One region of the Anaerolentibacter hominis genome, then DNA from elsewhere that is predicted to be linked to it. Evidence: riboswitches for the same ligand, from Rfam matches in the RefSeq annotation. Region 1 holds a riboswitch; the other holds the start of a gene.

The links. Region 1 has a riboswitch for ZMP and ZTP ahead of purH (bifunctional phosphoribosylaminoimidazolecarboxamide formyltransferase/IMP cyclohydrolase). Riboswitches for the same ligand answer to the same signal wherever they lie in the genome.
Region 2: another riboswitch for ZMP and ZTP. It lies ahead of pflB (formate C-acetyltransferase); the one in region 1 lies ahead of purH (bifunctional phosphoribosylaminoimidazolecarboxamide formyltransferase/IMP cyclohydrolase).

What each region holds. Positions count from the first base shown of each region.
Region 1 is NZ_JAWDIX010000001.1:466,407-476,886, forward strand. It holds gene ABCW47_RS02000 (L-fucose/L-arabinose isomerase family protein) at 1-642, shown strand, start outside; gene ABCW47_RS02005 (class II fructose-bisphosphate aldolase) at 652-1,512, shown strand; gene ABCW47_RS02010 (class I mannose-6-phosphate isomerase) at 1,723-2,802, shown strand; gene ABCW47_RS02015 (class I mannose-6-phosphate isomerase) at 2,909-3,991, shown strand; gene ABCW47_RS02020 (FprA family A-type flavoprotein) at 4,283-5,488, opposite strand; gene ABCW47_RS02025 (rubredoxin) at 5,640-5,795, opposite strand; gene ABCW47_RS02030 (TIGR01906 family membrane protein) at 5,798-6,490, opposite strand; ZMP/ZTP riboswitch at 6,632-6,713, shown strand; gene purH (bifunctional phosphoribosylaminoimidazolecarboxamide formyltransferase/IMP cyclohydrolase) at 6,857-8,410, shown strand; gene ABCW47_RS02040 (DUF4190 domain-containing protein) at 8,581-8,841, shown strand; gene ABCW47_RS02045 (prolipoprotein diacylglyceryl transferase) at 8,984-9,769, shown strand; gene ABCW47_RS02050 (insulinase family protein) at 9,970-10,480, shown strand, end outside.
Region 2 is NZ_JAWDIX010000002.1:20,242-30,721, reverse strand. It holds gene ABCW47_RS09355 (ABC transporter permease) at 1-357, opposite strand, end outside; gene ABCW47_RS09350 (ABC transporter ATP-binding protein) at 341-1,039, opposite strand; gene ABCW47_RS09345 (sensor histidine kinase) at 1,231-2,274, opposite strand; gene ABCW47_RS09340 (response regulator transcription factor) at 2,264-2,953, opposite strand; gene ABCW47_RS09335 (hypothetical protein) at 3,074-3,355, opposite strand; gene pap (polyphosphate:AMP phosphotransferase) at 3,364-4,851, opposite strand; gene ABCW47_RS09325 (DUF6440 family protein) at 4,951-5,127, opposite strand; gene ABCW47_RS09320 (cation diffusion facilitator family transporter) at 5,300-6,205, shown strand; ZMP/ZTP riboswitch at 6,496-6,580, shown strand; gene pflB (formate C-acetyltransferase) at 6,742-8,970, shown strand; gene pflA (pyruvate formate-lyase-activating protein) at 9,022-9,741, shown strand; gene ABCW47_RS15130 (helix-turn-helix domain-containing protein) at 9,842-10,048, opposite strand; gene ABCW47_RS09305 (caspase family protein) at 10,330-10,480, opposite strand, start outside.

The sequences.
Region 1 (10,480 bases):
ATTGTAGGGTTAAAGAGGACGATTGAAGAGTGGGCGTTAAAAGAAAATTTAAACGGTGTGGCAACCATGTGCTGGAAGCCTATGACAGATACCTTCGGCATCTCAGCCTGCTTTATTCTCAGTGAGATCTGTGACGACGGCCTGCCCTGCATCTGTGAGACCGATGTACACGGTGCAATCGGAGCAGTTCTTACGCTGGCAGCGGCCCGCTATACAACACCGATGTTCCTGGCTGACCTGACGATCCGGAATCCGGAGAACAAAAATTCCGAACTTCTGTGGCACTGCGGTGTATTCGCCAAGTCCCTGGCAAGAGAGGACAGCACATTAAATGTAGGCGTTCATCATGGGCGTCCGGCAGGTGCGGTAGGCCAGTGGCAGCTGAAAAAGGGCGATTTAAATATTGTCCGCTTTGACGGATTTTCCAATGACTACTCTATGTTCCTTGGCAGAGCCAAAGCCATTGACGGCCCATATACCAAAGGCTCCTATGTCTGGATTGAGGTAGATGACTGGGATAAATGGGAAAAGAAACTGATCTATGGACCTTACATTCATCACTGTGTGGGAATCTATGCAGATGTACTTCCGATTCTGGAAGAAGCCTGCAGATATCTGCCGGTAAAAGCGGATCTGGTATAAGGAGATAACATGGAAGGTATAACAGGAAATACATTAAGAAAGATGCTGAAGGATGCGGACGAAGGCGGCTACGCGGTCCCAATGTTCAATTTCTCGGGCCTGCCGGATCTTCTGGGCCTGATGGATGCGGCAAAAGAAATGCACGCACCGGTTATGTTTGCTTCCGCGTCGATCATGTTTGATGCAATCGATGCGGAAACTCTGGGGGGAATGGGTGTGGCCCAGATGAAGAAAATGGAGACGCCTGCGATTCTCCATCTGGATCATTCCAATACGGTGGAGCTGTGTAAAGAGGCCATCGACAATGGATATCCTTCTGTTATGATTGATGCGTCCAAACTGAGTCTGGAAGAAAATATCAGCACCGTAAAACAGGTGGTGGAATATGCTCATCCCAGAAATGTCTTTGTAGAAGGTGAAATTGGTAAAATTAAAGGCCGGGATTATGAAGGAACCTTTTTGGGAGACGATTTCCTGGTACAGGTGCCGGATGCGGTGGAACTGGTGGAAAAATCCGGGGTGGATTCCCTGGCGGTTGGTATCGGTACCGCACATGGTTTCTACCAGGGCAAGCCGGAATTAAACTTTAAGCGTCTGGCCGAGGTGAACGAGGCGGTTTCTATCCCTCTGGTGCTCCACGGGGGAACCGGTATACCGGAAGAAGATGTCCGAAAAGCCATCAGCCTGGGCATCAACAAAGTAAATGTAGGAACTCAGATTCGATATACCTATCTGAAAACCGTGCAGGATATCCTGAATGAAAAGACGATATCTATACATACAAAGGACATCATCCTGGCAGTCAGAAAAGCGGTGTGTGAGGATGCAAAAAAATGGATCAAGGTATGTATGGCGGATGGAAAGGCATAATATCTCAATTTTCCTTATAAAAGACTCCCGGAGGCATTTGCTCCGGGAGTCTTTGCGTGTTGTAAAAAGGGGACCGGCATGGTAAAATAGAAGCAGTTGTAAAAGGAAGGTTTTTTCGGCTTCCCGGCACTGTGGGAAGAGAGCAGGTCACCCATCGCGCAGGCGATTTGGAACAAAAAATATATAGATAGCTTGAGAGGAGACTACATCATGAATATTTACAAAATGCCCTGGAGACTGGTTCAGAACAAATTTATCCGTTACCCCGGCGGACGTGAGATTGACCGGTTCAGAGGAATCTATCCCGGAGCGGATGACGGAAGACCGGAGGCCTGGATCGGTTCGGATACCAGAGTAAATAATGTAACACCGGAGAATCCCAATGAGGGCTGTCAGGAATGTATTCTGCCGGACGGCAGACAGATGTTCCTGTTTGAAGCAATCGAGCTGGACCCCGAAGCGATGCTGGGTGCGGAGCATTTAAAACTCAGCGGAGCAAAGATGGGTATTCTGGCAAAACTGCTGGATGCGGAGAAACAGCTTAAATTGCAGTGTCATCCGGACAGGCCCTATGCCAAGAAATGGTTTAACAGCGACTATGGAAAGGCGGAGAGCTGGTATATCATTGACAAGAGAACCGACTGTGACGAACCTCCCTACGTTCTTCTGGGCTTCAAAGAAGGCGTTACGAGAAAAGATTATGAGGAAGGCTTCTACAATGATGATATCAAAGCGATGGAGGCCTGCTGCCATAAGATCCCTGTAGAGATCGGAGACTGTTTTAATGTAGAGGCTGGTGCGCCTCATGCAATCGGCGCCGGATGCTTCCTGGTAGAAGTTCAGGAGCCGTCCGACATTACTGTGGGTGCGGTTCGCAAGACAGACGGAACGAAAGAAGAGCAGGAATTCTTTAATGAGAGATTGTTGGGCTGCTATCACTATGAGGGCAGTTCTTACGAAGATAATCTGAAACGTTTTAAGATTGAGCCCAAAATCTTACGGGAGGGTGACTGGGGCAAGGAAGAAGTTCTGATCGGAACGAAGCAGACGCCTTATTTCTCCTTTACCAGACTGGATGCAACAAAGCCGGTGCCGGTATTAAAGACCGGTTTCCTTCAGCTGGGCATCTGTCTTTCCGGTAAATGCAAGCTGGTTTATGAGGGCGGCGAGATGGAAATTAAGAAGGCGGATGAGTTCTTCTTCCCGGCTGGTATTGAAGAGATCACGGTTGTTCCGGAAGAGGAAGGTGTGAGCATGATTCTCTGCCATCCTGCGGGTGTAGAGCTGTAATGAATAGGTAAGAGTGAATAAGTAAAAATGAAAAATGAAGAAGTAAGAGTGAATAATGAAGAATGTAAAATAAAGGGCATTAAATTAAGAATGGAGGGACTGGCAGATGGGTATTTATAATGTGCCGTGGAGACTGGTTCAGAATAAACTGGTGCGCTATCCCGGCGGACGGGAGATTGACAAGTTCCGGGGAATTAATCCGGGGGAGGACGACGGAAGGCCGGAGGCCTGGATCGGATCAGACACCAGAGTCTGTAATGTCGGACCGGATGACCCAAATGAAGGCTGCCAGGAGTGCATCCTGCCGGATGGCAGAAGAATGTATCTCTTTGAGGCTGTTGCCGAAAATCCGGAGGGAGTGCTGGGCAAAAAACATATGGAGATCAATGGTACAAGCATGGCCGTGCTGGTAAAGCTGCTGGATGCAGAAAAACAGCTGGATCTGCAGAGCCATCCGGACCGGGACTTTGCCAAGAAATATTTTAACAGCGATTATGGCAAGGCTGAATGCTGGTATATAATCGGCAAACGGGATGATGTCCCTGAGCCTCCTTATGTGCTGATGGGCTTTAAAGAGGGCGTTACCAGAGAGGTATTCGCAAAGCATTACTATAATGAAGATCTTCCTTCTATGGAAGCCTGCTGCCACAAGGTTCCGGTGGAGATCGGAGACTGCTTTAATATTGAGGCGGGCGTCCCCCACGCGGTTGGCGCGGGATGTTTTGTGGTGGAGGTACAGGAACCCTCTGATGTGACCGCGTTCACCTGGAAATTAAAGGATGGCACGGACGAAGAAAAGGCGTTTCACGATGAACAGCAGCTGGGCTGCTACCACTATGAGGGGCACAGCTATGAAGATAACCTAAAGATCCGCCTGATTCCACCGGTTACGATCCGGGAGGGAGACTGGGGAACAGAAAAGATTGTGCTGGGAACCAGGAACACCCCGTACTTTTCCTTTACCCGCATTGATGCTTCGGGCGAGGTGCCGGTGACAAAGACCGGTTTCCCGCAGGTTTGTATCTGCCTCTCCGGAGACTGCAGGCTGGTTTATGAAGGCGGTGAGATGGAGATTAAGAAGGCAGATGAATTCTTTTTCCCCGCCAATATCGGTGATATAAAGATCGTGCCCGGCGAGGAGGGAGTATCTATGGTACTCTGCCATCCCCAGGGATATGTGTGTGAATAATAATGAAATGGAATGCTGAACGAGCAGTATTTTCTCATTAAAAATCAAGTACGCCTCGGCGTACTTGCTGCGAGCCGCACGTCACGCTCTGCATGACATAATACATCTGTGCGGCTCTGCAATCCGCCGGAGGCTTTATCTTGGAAGGAGACTGGGCTCCCACCAAGACGAATTTGTTATTTACTCACCACCTATAGAGGGGGAGTCTTATCTCCTTCCATGATAAAAACGCCATGTTATATGGCGTTTTTATTTGTTGAACGAACTATTTTGTTTAGAGAAAAATATTCTTTACAGCGTCTTCGCGAATTCTGCTCCAAATTCCTCTGCTTTTTTCAGCTCTTCTTCCGAAGGGACAAAAGGAATCTTTAAACCATCGCCGAATACGTTGGTCTTTAACCCTTTCAGGCGGTCGGTCAGGTTTGGTACGGCCTCACCGCTCCAGCCGTAAGAACCGAATACGATAACCGGTTTCTTGCGGTTATTGATGGCGTCTACGTGGCTGAGCAGGTTCCAGACCGGCCCCACCGCATCGGAGTTGATGGTAGGGGAACCGATTCCGAAAGCATCCGAGCTGTTCAGCACAGCTTGCAGCGTACCCATATCATGCTCATTGATATCATAGATTTCTACGTTTGCATCCGGAATGACAGATAAGATACCCTTCTGTATTGCTTTTGCTATTTCACCGGTATTGCCATAGGCAGAGCAGTAGAACAGCGGAACGGTTTTTACTTCATTTACCGAAGGTTCACTCCAGCGGGCATACTGATCCCGGACATATTCCAGATAATTACCCCTTGTAAGAACCGGACCATGACTGCTGCATACGGTTTCAATATCCAGATCTTTAATCTTGTCCAATCCCTTTAAAACATAGGGCTTGAATGGCCCGAAAATGGCATCGTAATAATTTTTCATAGCCGACTTATATTTATCCGGATAGGCGATATTATAGTCGAATAAATGGGGCTCGCAGTAGTGGGAGCCGAAAAAGTCACAGGAGAAGAGCATGTTCTCGCTCTCCATCCAGGTGAACATGGAATCGGGCCAATGCAGAAACGGCGCTGCGATAAAACGGAGCACATTGCCGCCGCCCAGATCCAGTGATGCACCGTCTTTTGCAACCGTCAGGGGCAGATCTACGCGGTTGGTGATATTTTTCAGATAGATGGAACCTGCCTGGCTCACATAGATCTGTGCATTGGTGCAGACGGAAAGAAGTTCTCTTAAGGCGCCGGAGTGGTCCGGTTCACAGTGATTTAAAATGATATAATCAATCTGTTCCGGCTCACAGACCTCCCGGATATTCTCCAGATATTGTTTCCAGAATGTATGGTGGCAGGTTTCAATTAACGCAATTTTTTCACTGCCCTTTACTATATACGAATTATACGAGGTTCCGTATTCTGTCTTCATTACCACATCAAAGATACGCATGGCGGGATTAAGAATTCCCACAGAATAGACGGTCTCGGATACCTTTTGTGCTGGCATGCTGTTACCTCCCTGAACTTATGTAAATTCGCCGGGTATATAAAAGTACGCCCGGCAGATGACGGTACAAGACAGCACCGCGGTAAGATAAACTATCTTGCGCAGTGCTGCCGCAGATTCATAATAAGTAATCCGGTACCGGGTTGTCAATTTACTGCTCTTCAAACATCTCTTTGCCAACGCCGCAGAGCGGGCATACAAAATCCTCAGGAACATCTTCCCATTTGGTTCCGGGTTCGATTCCCACAGATGGATCTCCCGCCTCTTCATCGTAAACGTAACCGCAAATAGAACAAACATATTTCATAACTATATTCTCCTTTCTGATAGACTGCCCGTACGGTCCGGCCGGACAACATACAGAGCAGGTTTCTTTGTTATTATATGATGAATCAGCCAGAGGCTGAAACTTCCTGTTAATACAACCGCCAGAATGACCAGTCCGCAATGCATAAAGAAGGTCTCCGGCAGTATGAGAATAACCGGGTCGATTGCCGGATCAAACAGATACAGGTCATTGCGGAAAAATATCCGGTGAAATACAGAAAAAACAGTGGAAAACCGGAGAATAAACGCCAGTCCTAACAGTACCGGCAGTGCAGCCATCATGCGGGCCGAGGTTTTCAGGTAACTGTAATCCCGCTTTTTCCGGCGTCTCAAAATACCGGCACTTAATAAAATACCGCTTCCAAGGGCTGCAGCATACACGAATCGGATAAGCTGCTTTACCTCCGCAAAATGCTTAAGTCCTCCGGCCGATGCTTTTAAGGTGGGAAAAGCAAGCTCTCCCCCGGTAAAGGGAAGAAGATAATCCATCAGCACACGGTAATTACTTCTGATCTCCGCCGCGGACAGTCCGGAGGAACCGGGAATATCCAGCAGTTTCATTTCCAAATAATAAAAAGGACGAAACAAAAGAATAAAAATAACACCAACCGACAAAGAAAACACAAGGAATCCTATTCCGAATCCCATATTTGAGATACATGGTTTTTGCTTCATAATTTGTAATATCCTTCCAGGTTATTGTACATGAAATAGGGCAAAAGGAAAAGAGGGGAAAATGCCTCTAATGAATCTTTTTAATATTTTTAATAAGTAGGACGCTTGTTTTTTCATTCTTCTTCCTGTATATTGTGATTATAAAGCCTGTACAACTGGCGGAAACGGGATTACCCGAGGGGAGTACAGGAGAGAACGATCGTCGACCGCCTGGGCAGCATAAGAGGGGCTACCCAGGCGGTTTTCTATTACCTTGAAAGTTACTATTTTTAAAGGAAATACGCAGCTATAGTATTTTCCAATATTACCTATTTCATGCGCAGCGATGTGTGAAATCGTGAAAGCTGACAAGAAAGGATGAAATTTATGAGAGCATTAATCAGTGTATCTGACAAAACCGGAATCGTGGAATTTGCAAAGAATCTGAGCAGCCTTGGTGTGGAAATCATTTCTACAGGAGGGACTTACAGCAAGCTGACCTCTGAGGGTGTTGAGGCTATGGAGATTTCCGAGCTGACCGGATTTCCGGAGTGCCTGGACGGCCGCGTAAAAACTCTGCATCCGATTGTGCACGCAGGACTTCTGGCTATGCGCAGCAACCCGGAGCATATGAAACAGCTGAAGGAACTGAATATTGAACCGATTGATTTTGTTATCGTGAATTTATATCCGTTTAAACAAACTATTTTAAAGGATGGGGTAACCCGTGATGACGCAGTAGAGAATATTGATATAGGAGGACCCACCATGCTCCGGGCAGCTGCAAAGAACTATCAGGATGTGGCTGTTGTGACGGACCCGGCGGATTATGAAAAAGTTCTGGAAGAACTGAAAGAAAATGGGAAAGTTTCTCTGGATACCAAGTTTTATCTGATGGAGAAGGTGTTTATCCATACTTCAAACTACGATACAATGATCGCCGACTATCTGAAAAAAGAGAGAAATGATTTTGAATTTGGGGATACGCTGACGCTCACCTATGAAAAAGTTCAGGATATGAGATACGGCGAAAATCCTCACCAGAAAGCAGCCTTTTACCGTGAAATCGGTAAGAAAAAGGGATCTCTTACCGATGCGGTGCAGTTAAACGGCAAGGAGTTGTCCTTCAACAATATCAATGATACCAACGGGGCGCTGGAGCTGCTGAAGGAATTTGATGAGACAACTGTTGTGGCCTGTAAACATGGAAATCCCTGCGGTGTGGGCAGTGATCCGGATTTATATACTGCCTGGACAAAGGCATTTAACGCGGATAAAGTATCGGTTTTCGGCGGCATTGTGGTAATGAACAGGACGCTGACCCTGCCGGTTGCGCAGGAAATGAAAGACGTTTTCCTGGAAGTGGTTGTCGCTCCTGATTATGAGGAGGAAGCGCTTAAACTGCTACAGACCAAGAAAAATCTCCGTCTCCTGAAACTGGAGAATATCAGTGAGCAGCAGCCGGAAACTGCCTATGATTTTAAGAAAGTAAACGGCGGACTGATCGTTCAGACGGTGGACAGCAAGCTTCTGGCGGAGGAAGATTTGAAGGTTGTTACCGACCGGGCTCCTTCCGGGAAGGAGATGGAAGATATGCTCTTTGCCTGGAAGATTGTGAAATATGTGAAATCCAACGGCATAGCGCTGGCGAAGGATAAACAGAGCGTGGGAATTGGACCAGGGCAGGTTAACCGTATCTGGGCAGCGAAGCAGAGCATGGAACATGCTGCTGAACTGATCGGTCCGGATGCAGCAAAGGGCGCCGTCCTTGCATCAGATGCATTCTTCCCCTTTGATGATTGTGTGGAAGCTGCCCATGAGGCAGGTATCACGGCAATTATACAGCCGGGCGGATCTATCAGAGACGAAGATTCTATTAAAAAATGTAATGAATATGGGATTGCGATGGTGTTTACCGGAATGAGGCATTTCAGACACTAATGCTTTGAAAGCCATAGAAGGATGCCGCAGTTTTTTTGCGGCATCCTTCTTTTCTTGCTATCCCGGTTGGAATATATTATACTAATGACAACCGGAGAATTCTGTTTACGTTCTCCGCGGCTGTGATCATACATAAGATGACTCTGGGGGAAGAAAGGTGAGGTGTTTACATGAATAATCAGACAGATGGAAAATCCATTGCCTCGTTGGTGCTGGGTATTGTTTCGTTGGTTTTCATATTTTTGGGAAGCTATTCTTTTATCGGAATAATATTGGCGGTTATCGGCCTGGTTCTGGGCGTGTCTGCGAAGAAGGAGACCGGTTCCGGGATGGCGACGGCCGGAATAGTTCTCTCTATCATTGGATTGGCGATGTGCGCGTTAAGTTTCCTGGCCTGCGCTGCCTGCGTGGGATTTTTTGCCGCGCTGTAATGGGAAGCCGGCAGATGCGGTAATGTTTTGGAGATGAGGATTTCTCCGACAGGTGAATGGTAAATGGGCCGTTATACAGAGAAGACTCTTTGTATGACGGCTTCTTTCGCTTAGATATCATTTCGAAGGGACGGTGGTCAGAATGCTTCCGGTAATTGAAATATTCGGCAGAGAGATTGCCATGTACGGACTGCTGATTTTAATTGGCTGTCTGTTGGGAGTTCTGGCTGCGTACTTACGGGCGGGAATATACAGGACAGCAGGACAGGATGTGTTGTTTGCCTTTTTGATGGGAATAGTAGGCGTCATAATCGGTGCAAAATTGTTTTATATCGTTACGATTCTTCCGCAGTTAGCTGCAGTGCTGCAGGCAGGATTAAGCCTGACGGAAGTGTTTGGTATGCTGTCGGCGGGGTTTGTATTTTATGGAGGATTATTCGGAGGCGGTGCGGCAGTCTTTTTATACTGCAGAAAATATAAGCTCCCCTTTTTGAACATGCTGGAACTCATTCTTCCTTCTGTTCCGCTGATTCACAGTCTGGGGAGGATTGGATGTTTCTGCGCTGGCTGCTGTTATGGAATACCCTATGAAGGAGCCGTCGGCGTCCGATTTCCGGAGGCGGGCATTGCGCCTTCCGGAACAGATCTGTTTCCGGTTCAGCTGCTGGAAAGTCTGCTTTTGTTTCTGCTTGCGGCGAGCCTGTTCTGGTATGGAAGAAAGAAGAGAAAGCCGGGCAGGATTCTGGGGTTTTACTGCTTTGGCTATGGTCTGATCCGCCTGGTGACGGAAACGTTCCGGGGCGACCAGATCCGTGGATTTCTCTGGATCTTTTCCACGTCTCAGTGGATCAGTTTCCTGCTTATTGTGGCCGGTATTCTGGCTCTGATGCCTGGGAAAAATATGCGGAATAATGTAAAAAAAATATAAAAGCTACCCCTATCCCGGAGAATTTTAAAATGCTATAATAGCCACAGTTGCTATCTTGAGTGATATCGGAGACGAAGGGTGAGAAATCTGTCAGCCGGCTCCGGCATGGAGGTAAAGTTGAAAGTAATCTTTCAACATACGTATTTGAGTCTATTCCGGCTTTGGGAGGGACTCAAAACGGGAAAGGCATGGGTATAAAAATGATTGAAGATATATATGAGTTGATACAAAAGGAAGAGCTTAAGGACTTGAACAGCACCGGATATCTGTACCGGCATAAAAAGACAAAGGCACGTGTGGCTGTGATCAGCAACGAGGATGAGAATAAAGTGTTCTCAATCGGGTTTCGTACTCCTCCGGCAGATTCCACCGGGGTTCCGCATATTATTGAACACTCTGTTCTCTGCGGCTCCAGGGATTTTCCTGTGAAAGATCCTTTTGTGGAACTGGTGAAGGGTTCTTTAAACACCTTTTTAAATGCCATGACGTATCCGGATAAAACAATTTATCCGGTTGCAAGCTGTAATGATAAAGATTTTCAGAATCTGATGCACGTATACCTGGACGCGGTTTTCTATCCTAAGATTTATGAGAGGGAAGAAATCTTTAAGCAGGAGGGCTGGCACTACGAGCTGGAGAATGAAGCTGGAGAACTGAAATACAATGGCGTGGTTTATAATGAGATGAAAGGCGTGTTTTCATCACCGGAAG
Region 2 (10,480 bases), on a different contig from region 1:
TTTTGCATAGTCATCATCTGCCCAGTGAACCTCCGTGTTCAGCTTAGCGATTTCCTCATTGACGGCCTGTCCGGTTACTATGGTATGGCACACACTTTTCATTTTATGGGAGGTCAACAGCTTGTCATATTCTGACTGGCTCATATACTTAATCGAAGTATGTCCGTCGCCTCCTATAGAACGAAGTTCAGACTGCTTTGTTTCCTCCGCGATACCTCCTCCGATGGTAAACAGGCTTGCAAATAGAATCGTCGTCAGTACAATGGCCAGCACAGCGATGATATTCCGGCTTTTTCTGGATTTTAATGTCCGCCGGGAGAGGAGGCCCAGCATCTGCTTACTATTTACCTGAAACATCCGCCATCCCCTCCTTTATCCTTCCATCTTCAATCCGTATAATCCGGTCTGCCAGCTGCGCAATCTGTTCATTGTGGGTGATAATCACCATCGTCTGGTCAAACTGCTTGTTCCCTGCTTTCATAAGGCCCAGCACATCCTGGCTGGTCCGGGTATCCAGATTTCCGGTCGGTTCATCTGCGAGAAGAATGGCAGGCTTGCTTGCCAGCGCCCTGGCGATGGCAACTCTCTGCTGCTGTCCTCCGGAAAGAGTAGAAGGAAGGCTCTGACACTTTTCTTCCAGCTTCAGCATCCGCACTACCTTAGTCACATAAGCCTCGTCCACCTGCGCTCCGTCCAATCGGATCGGCAGGATAATATTTTCATATACATTTAATACCGGTACCAGATTAAACTGCTGGAACACAAATCCTATGTTTCTTCTTCGGAATACCGACAATTCCTCATCGTTCATTTTGGACAGTTCCTGGTTGTTCACCCATACCCGTCCCTCCGTAGGCACATCCAGTCCTCCCAGCATGTGAAGCAGGGTGGATTTCCCGCTTCCCGAGGTGCCGACAATCGCCACAAATTCGCCGTGGCTTACGGAAAAATCCACTCCGTCCAGCGCTTTGGTCAGATTGGGCTCTTTGCCGTAATATTTCTTAAGGCCTTTTGCCTGTAAAATTTTATCTGTTTCCATTTCTAAAATCCTCCCTTCCTTTAACACCTTTATTCTACAGACAAAGGCTCTCAGAATACTCTCAAAAAGCTCACAGTCCTGTGAGTATTTCTAATCACTGTTCAATCATCAGGCATATCACTGTTATAGAACAAAGCATGGTACTATAATCACAAAGAAATGCGGGCCAAAAGCCCGCATTTCATGCACTATTATAATTCGCACTCCACCGGCAGAAAAACGGAAAATATGGAGCCTTTCTTTAACTGAGATGACACCTGAATGTACCCTCCCTGTTTCTGTATGATTTCCCTGGCCAGATACAGGCCGACACCGATGCCCTCTTCGTCCCTGACATCCGCTCCCCTATAGAACCGTTTAAAAACAGCCCCCTGTTCCGGCTCTGCGATTCCTCTCCCGCTGTCCGCCACATCAATCCTGGCATAGCAGTCCCAACGGCTGACTTTGACCCAAATGTTTCCCTGCTCCTCCGTATATTTCACCGCATTGTCCAACAGATTAAAAAGGGCCTCCTCCGTCCATCTGGCATCATGACAGACCAGAATATCTTCCCCGCAGTCCACACTGACGTTCAGCTTTTTCTGCTCCGCCCGCAGTGCAATCTCCCCCAACGCTGATGCCACCGTATTATAGACAGGCGCCACAACCGGTTTGACCTGTATCACACCTGTCTCCAGTCTGGACATTTTAATCATGGACTGGATCAGAAATTCCAGCTTATCCCCCTCACCGGCAGCCAACGCAGCAAATGCAATCCTCTTTTCTTCCGGCAGATCCTCCTCCTGTAAAATAGAAAGATACATCTTAATATTGGCGATCGGAGTTTTCACCTGATGGGAAATATCCCCGATCAGCCCCTGAATAATCTGTTTTTGGGCTGCACTCTCCCTGCTGCTATTCTGAAGAATCCCGTACAGACGCAGAAGCTTATTCTGCGCTCTAGCCACCACTGTCTCAGGGGCTTCCGTGATCTGAAACTCTACCTCCTTTGCATCGTTGATCATTTCATCCATACATCGGTTCAGATCATCAAAAATGGCGGTCACTCTACGTTCGCAGGCGGCAGTAAATCCCCAGGCCAGGGATAATGCCCCGCCTGTGGTGAGTACCAGAAGCACACCCCCTATGGGCTTAAGTCCGCCCCATATCAATGCAGCGGCTGTCAGCACACATACGATCACACTCACGATAACAGAAGTGATTATAATTTTGCGAAATGACGTCTTACGTTTCACGGTACCCATCTCCCATCCACATGTATCCCATACCATAAACGGTCTTGATATACTTGTGCTGCGCATCTTCAAACTTCTTCCTCAGCCGGTTTATATTCACTTCCAGCGTATGCTCATCCACATAGTTCTCCTGCTCATCATACAATCGTTCCATCATAACTCTTCGGGTCATCACCTTTCCCGGGTTTGCTGCAAGAAGCTTAAGCATCCGGTATTCCGTAGGTGTCAATACAAATTCATCCTCATTCCGGCTTCCTTTCAATTGTTCAAAATCCAGAGTCAGAAAACCATCCTGATAAAAGGCGTTTTGTCCCCCTGCTCCGGATCGTTTCAGCACCGCCTGGATTCTTTTCTTCAGGACCATCGTGCTGAAAGGCTTTGTTATGTAGTCGTCTGCCCCCAGATCAAAGCCCGCTGCTTCGTCCTCCTCCAGATCTTTAGCGGTCAGAAATATAACTGGTACCTGGCAAATCTTTCGAATACGAGGGCACAGATCAAACCCGCTGATATCTGGAAGATTCACGTCCAGAATTACCAAGTCATATTTTTCTGAAGAAAGGGCGGGAAATACATCCAGGCCGGCAGATACCGCCTGTACCAGGTATCCTTCCCTCCCAAGTTCATAAACCAATCCCTCCCGCAGGGGAGTATCATCCTCAACAATTAAAATTTTGCTCATTGAAAGCTCCTTCTGAATGTAATAAGAAAACAGGGATGCCGCCAAAATTACGACATCCCAGATAACAACCGGTCAATAACAGCAGGGAATGAAACTAAGGCGCTCTGCCCCGCTTTGCCATCAGATATTCACACCCATCTTCCGAAGCAGTTCCTTTGCTTCCTGAATCAGTTTTTCGGGAACATCTTCGTTTCTTTCCTTAAAATCTTTCAAGTCCTGCTTTATCTCTTCCAGCCGTTTTTTCAGCTCCGGATTATTTTTAATCTCGTCCGCTTTCTCCACGACGGCATCCGCTATGATTTCCGCCTTTTCCGTAAAATCTTCTTTGATCCGTCCGAAATCAATCTTGTCGATCTCTTCTTTTACCCGGTTCAGCTTTAAGTCATCCCAAGAAAATCCCATGTCTGCACTTATTTTCCTTTCTTTTTCTTTAATCCTTCTTCCAATTTATCGGCAACCGTCTCAAGCACCTTGATTCTGGCATAATACTTGGAGTTGCCCTCCACAATCGTCCACGGAGCATAGGTGGTGGAGGTGCGCACCAACATCTCATCCACTGCTCTCTCGTAATCGTCCCATTTCTCACGGTTGCGCCAGTCTTCCTCCGTGATCTTCCACTGTTTTGACGGAATTTCCATTCTCTCCTTGAAACGGCGCTCCTGTTCATCCTTATCAATGTGCAGCCAGAATTTCAGCAGCAACACTCCTGATGAGGTGAGGTGCTCTTCCATCTCATTGATTTCACGGTAAGCCCTCTTCCACTCCGCCTCTGTACAAAAGCCCTCGATCCGCTCCACCATAACCCTGCCGTACCAGGTACGGTCAAAAATGGCAATATGACCGTTCTTTGGAAAACGGCTCCAGAATCTCCACAGATAATGATACTGTTTTTCCAGATCCTTCGGAGCGGCTGTCGTGCATACTTCATAGCCTCTGGGGTCCATCGGCTCCGTCAGACGCTTGATCGCTCCGCCCTTACCTGCAGCATCCCAGCCCTCAAAGGCGGCGATTACCGGTATCCGGTTCAAAAATATCTCATTGTGCAATACCTCAAGACGCTTCTGTACTGCCCGAAGTCTCTTTTTATACTCGTCCCTCTCCATCGTCCGGCTCAGATCCACATGTTTGAGCACCTGCGTATGGAAGCCAGACTCCCCCTGATAAACCGGCTGAGCACTCTGATGCTGTTTTCTCTTGATTGCCGCTTCCAGAGAATCCACAGCTGCGCTGATAATCTGCGCGCTGGCCCAGTCATCGTCTTCTGCCTCCACGATCGTCCACGGAGCATAGCTCACATCCGTCCGCTCCAGCATTTCCTCATTTATCTTTAAGTATTCCTCGTACTTCTTATGACGCAGCCAGTCACCTTCCCCTACCTTCCAGCGGGTTTCACTGTGGCTTTCCAGCTCTTCAAACCGTTTTTTCTGCTCCTTTTTGGAAATGTAAAGGAAAATCTTGATAATCACCATCCCGCTGTCGGAAAGCTGACGTTCAAAGGCCAGAATATCCCGGTACGCCTTTTCAACTTCCTCCATGGAAGGCTTCAGATCAAAGCGGTCCAGACTCACCCTGCGGTACCAGCTACGATCAAATACGGCAATCTCGCCAAGCTTGGGAATCCGGTTCCAGTATCTCCATAGAAATGGATGCGCCGCCTCTTCCTCTCTCTCCCGGTTCATGGCATGAACGCTGAAAAACCTGGGGTCCAGAGGATAGATGAATCGGCCGATCTGATATCCCTTTCCCGTTCCGTCAAGGCCCTCAAACACAATGGTAACCGGAATATTCTCCTCCCTGCACTGCCGCTGCAGTTCAGACAATTTCTCACAGTTCACCTTGTAGATCTCCTTGCTCTCTTTTCTGTCCGGCTTGGGGTTCTTTCCTATTTTCTCCAACATACGCCGCTCCTTTCCCCCACCATCTCACGGAAAGCTCGTCTTAAACCTAAATTGCACAGACAGCTCACCTGCTGGTAGGATTCCCATAATTTCTACATTTTATCGGTTTAAAACCGTAGTAATAACAGGTTTGCCTTCCCGGTCCAGAAGCGGTGTCAACCCTCCTGAATTGCCGCGCTGATGATAAAAGTAATTCACTCCGGTCTCCCTGTCCACCCATATTTCGTTTACATTCATCGTACCTTTTGTATAAATCCGTTCAAACCTGTCTTCCATATTTCTTTTTACCTCATCACGTTTTATTTATGCACAGTATAGCATATCTTTGCTTTCATGTCATTTCCCATTCCTATTGCATATAATACTTAAACCTGATACGCCGTAAGAAGTCGTCCGTATGATTTTTTATGCCGTGTCGCTTAAAAACAGACTCCGGCATGGAGGTAACATGAAAGCTTGCAGACTCTTTTTCTTCTCTTCCTCTGAACCATCCGGCCAGCAGCTGGCCTATCAGATATCAGTCCGCACCATACTGATCAATCTCACCCTGAGTATATTTAAATTTATCGCCGGTATTGCAGGCCATTCCGGAGCCATGCTCTCCGACGCTGTTCATACTGCCTCCGATGTCTTTACCACAATAATCGTGATCATCGGTGTGGCTATCTCCGGCAGAGCATCCGATGAAGGGCACCCCTATGGACATGAACGCCTGGAATGTATAGCCGCAATCCTTCTGGCTGTCATTCTGTTTGCAACCGGAATGGGAATCGGGGCCGCCGGTATCCAGAAAATCGCAGGCGGACAAACGCAGCATTCTGTCCCCGGCCTCCTGCCCCTGATCGCCGCAGTCGTATCCATCCTCACAAAAGAAGGCATGTACTGGTATACCCGCGCAGGCGCCAGAAAAATCCATTCCGATGCTCTGATGGCCGATGCCTGGCACCACCGCTCCGATGCACTCTCCTCCATAGGAAGCCTGATCGGAATCGCCGGAGCCAGATTAGGCCTTGCCATACTCGATCCCCTGGCCAGTATCGTCATCTGCCTCTTTATCATAAAAGCCTCCGTCAGCATCTTTAAAGACAGTATGGAAAAACTGGTCGATAAATCCTGCGATCCCGAAACCATCGACCGGATTCGTGAAACCATACTGGCCCAGACAGGCGTAATCTGTATCGACGATATCAAGACCCGGATGTTCGGGTCCAAAATCTACATCGATATCGAAATCGGGGCGGATGGAAATCAGACCCTGCGGGAAAGCCATACCATAGCAGAGCAGGTTCATCTCGCCATCGAAGAGACATACCCAAAAGTCAAGCACTGCATGGTACATGTGAATCCGAAGTAACCGATAGGGAAGAATGAATAGTGAATAACGGTAAGCAACTCTTCTTTCATACTTATTAATTTACCCATAATCTTTCCATCTCGTTTTTCATTATTCATTCTTCACTATTCTTTTCATTGCCCTCTACACTCTTTCACTTTCCCTTCCGTTCTTCATTTTTCACTCTTCACTATTCTTTTCATTGCTCTTCCTTCTTCCTTTATCGTCACTCTCTCTTTCCGTTTTTCATTTTTCACTCTTCATTTTTCCTTTTCCCTTGACAACCCCTCCCTCCTCCCTTATACTAAATCCAGATTCTATGTGACTGACGGATAATTGTGGAGCACACCACAAGGAAGCATAGAAGGTATGATGTCGACCGTCTGGGCAATTCTGACTATAGTCAGGATTGCCTTTTTCTGTGTCCGGATTTATCGATGTATTATGTCATGCAAAGCATGGCATGCGGCTCGCAGCAAGTACGCTGAGGCGTACTTGAATTTATCCAGGAGGGAAAAAGGCAGTCCTAAGTAAAACGCTTCGGAATGGAGGAAATTATGTTTAAAGAATGGAACGGATTTAACACCGGCTGCTGGCAGGAAGAAATCAATGTACGGGATTTTATCCAGAACAACTATGAGCCGTACACCGGCGATTCCTCTTTTTTATCCGGCCCTACCAAACGTACCTCAGAATTGATGGCCGAATTAAATGATCTATTCAGACAGGAACAGGAAAAAGGCGGTGTTCTGGATATCGACGTAGAGCACGCCAGTTCCCTTGTCAACTATAAACCAGGCTATCTGGATAAGGAAAAAGAGCTGATCGTGGGACTTCAGACAGACGCACCCTTAAAAAGAGGGGTCAACCCCTTCGGCGGAATCCGTATGGCAAGAAATGCCTGCAGAGCCTACGGTCACGAAATGTCGGAGCATCTGGAGACAGAATTTAAATACCGCACGACTCACAATGACGGTGTCTTCCGCGTTTATACAGATGACATGCGTCTGGCGCGGAAAATCGGGATTATCACAGGCCTTCCGGACGCTTACGGCAGGGGAAGGATTATCGGCGATTACCGGAGAATGGCGCTCTATGGGGCAGATTACCTGATTGCTGAAAAGCAGAAAGATAAAAACAAACTTGGCAGAAAACTGATGGATGTGGACAATATCCGGCTCAGCGAGGAGCTTTACCAGCAGATTACCTTTTTAAATCTGACGAAAGAAATGGCTGCGCTCTACGGAATCGATATCAGCCGGCCGGCTTCCAATGCCAGGGAGGCGCTGCAGTGGACCTACTTTGCCTATCTGGCATCCATTAAAGAACAGAACGGTGCCGCCATGTCTCTGGGACGGGTCAGTACATTTCTAGATATCTATATCCAGCGGGATATGAAAAACGGATTGCTGGACGAAGCCGGAGCCCAGGAACTGATGGATGACTTTGTCATGAAACTGCGTATGGCTAGACACCTGCGCACTCCGGAATATAATGAGCTCTTCGGCGGAGATCCCATGTGGATCACCGAGAGCGTGGGAGGCATGGGGGAAGACGGCCGGACACTGGTTACAAAAAATTCCTTCCGTATGATTAACACACTCTACACTCTGGGTTCCTCCCCGGAACCGAACCTGACGATTCTGTGGTCAAAACAGCTTCCGGAAGGATTTAAAACATATTGCAGCCAGGTATCTGTCGACACCTGTTCCATACAGTATGAAAATGATGATCTGATGCGGTCGTATTACGGAGATGATTACGGCATCGCCTGCTGTGTCTCCGCCATGAAGATCGGAAAACAGATGCAGTTCTTTGGCGCCAGATGTAATCTGCCGAAGCTTTTGCTCCTGGCATTAAACGGCGGCCACGATCAGATGACAGGTATGGATATCGGCCCGAAAATGGAAGTATACCCGGAAGAAACCCTGGATTACAATACCGTAATGGAACGTTTTGAGAACTACAAAGAGTGGCTCTGCAATTTGTACGTCAATACCATGAACGTGATCCATTATATGCACGATAAATACGCCTATGAAAAGACCCAGATGGCTCTTCACGATACGGAAGTAGAGCGCTTCATGGCCTTTGGCGTGGCAGGCCTCTCCGTTATCGCAGACTCCCTCTCCGCCATTCGCTACGGAAAGGTATCTGTTATCAGGGATCAGGATGGCTATATCTGTGATTTTAAGACAGAAGGGGATTTCCCGAAATTTGGAAATGATGATGACCGGGTGGACGGTATCGCCCGGGACATTCTGGAGGATGTAATTACAGAATTAAAGAAAACTCCTGCCTACCGGGATGCGATACATACGCTGTCCGTACTCACCATAACATCCAACGTCGTATACGGCAAAAAGACGGGCTCAACCCCGGACGGCCGAAAGAAAGGGGAGCCATTTGCCCCCGGTGCAAACCCGATGCATAACCGGGAAACGAATGGGGCCCTGGCCTCCCTGAATTCCATTGCAAAACTGGACTATTCCTGCTGCCGGGATGGTATTTCCAATACATTTTCTATCATCCCCTCCGCCCTGGGACGCTCCCGTGAAGATCAGATTCAGAATCTGACCGGAATCCTGGACGGGTATTTTCAGCAGATGGCTCATCACATCAATGTCAATGTGATGAATAAAAGTATGCTCATGGAGGCTTATGAAGACCCGTCCAAATATCCGAACCTGACCATACGTGTCTCCGGATACGCGGTAAACTTCCACAAGCTTTCTAAGGAACAGCAGCGGGAAGTTATCAGCCGCACCTTCCATGAAGCAGTTTAGGCGGCGGCAGTCCAGCATGGTAACTGTATGTCTCAGAAAGGAAGAGCTTCTATGAACGGTCGTATACATTCTTTTCAGAGCCTGGGAACTCTGGACGGCCCTGGAATCCGCTTTGTTATTTTTATGCAGGGCTGTCCCCTGCGCTGTGGTTATTGCCATAATCCGGATGCCTGGGACCCGAACGCCGGTACACTCTTCTCCGCCGAAGAGCTGCTTTCCAAAATACTGCGTTACCGCAGTTACTTCGGCAGAGAAGGCGGTGTGACGGTATCGGGAGGAGAGGCTCTTCTCCAGGCAGAATTCGTCACGGAATTATTTACGCTTTGCCGGGAGGCCGGTATCCATACTGCTCTTGATACCAGCGGCTATACCTGGAAGCAATCGTTCCCCCGGCTGCTCAGCGTTACTGATCTGTGTCTGCTGGATATGAAAATGACCACGGAAGCAGATTATCGGAATTTTACCGGCGCAAGTCTGAACTCGGTTCTTTTCTTTTTGGAGCAGCTGGATAAACGTAATATTCCTACCTGGATCAGGCAGGTTATCGTCCCGGAATTGAATGACAACAAAGAAAATATACAGAAACTGGCAGAGCTGATCCGGCCCTATGCCTGCATTGAGAAGGCAGAGCTGCTGCCCTTCCGGAAGCTTTGCAAGAGTAAATACGATGCTCTGAAAATTCCGTTTCCCTTTGACAAATACACAGAGGCTTCGGAAGAGGAAGTGGCAGTTCTACAAAATGAGATAAATCAAATACTGTATAAACAGTAATGAAATGGGCCCCGCGAAAACTGAACCGCTTCCCGTCAAAAGGACAGTGAAAAAATACAAATATTTACTGACCAGCAGCATACGCGTTGCTGGCTGCTTTTCATACCTCTACGGCTTGCCGCTTTAGTTCCGTGGGATACACACGGTTCTTATGTAATAGAAATGCATCTGGTCCGTCTGCTTCGTAATTGCGGTCCCATTGTCCGATTGCATCACGAGAAACGCTACTTCTCCTCGCTACTTCGCTTAAGGTGATGGTTCCTTCAAGGTAACCCTGTATAATCTCGACCTTTGCTTCTAAACTCAGTCTTTACTTTTGAAGCATATCAAGCGCAGGGCCCTTATAAGGTATAATAGTATTTTCAGTGGGGCCGACATAGGTTGTTAAGGCTTTTCTTTCTGGCATCCTTTGTATAATATGCTTATTTGACTTTTTTCATAGGTTTTCGACCAAATTTAATTCTAGTGTTTTAATGACATTCAATTAATTCGCCAATATCACATGCAATCACAATAGCATAATAACTAAATAAGATACAACTAGTCACCCTTGCAAACTGAGATTTATCTTTGCCCTCACATTACAATTTAATTTTTTATAGTGATGATTTGCTGAAATTCCACGGTCTTACCATTTATTATTGATGAACTGACATAAGTGCCCATCAGATTACAACCTCTTTCACCAATGATTGATTGTACATCTTTTGTTTGAACATTGGCAACAGGCATTGAAATA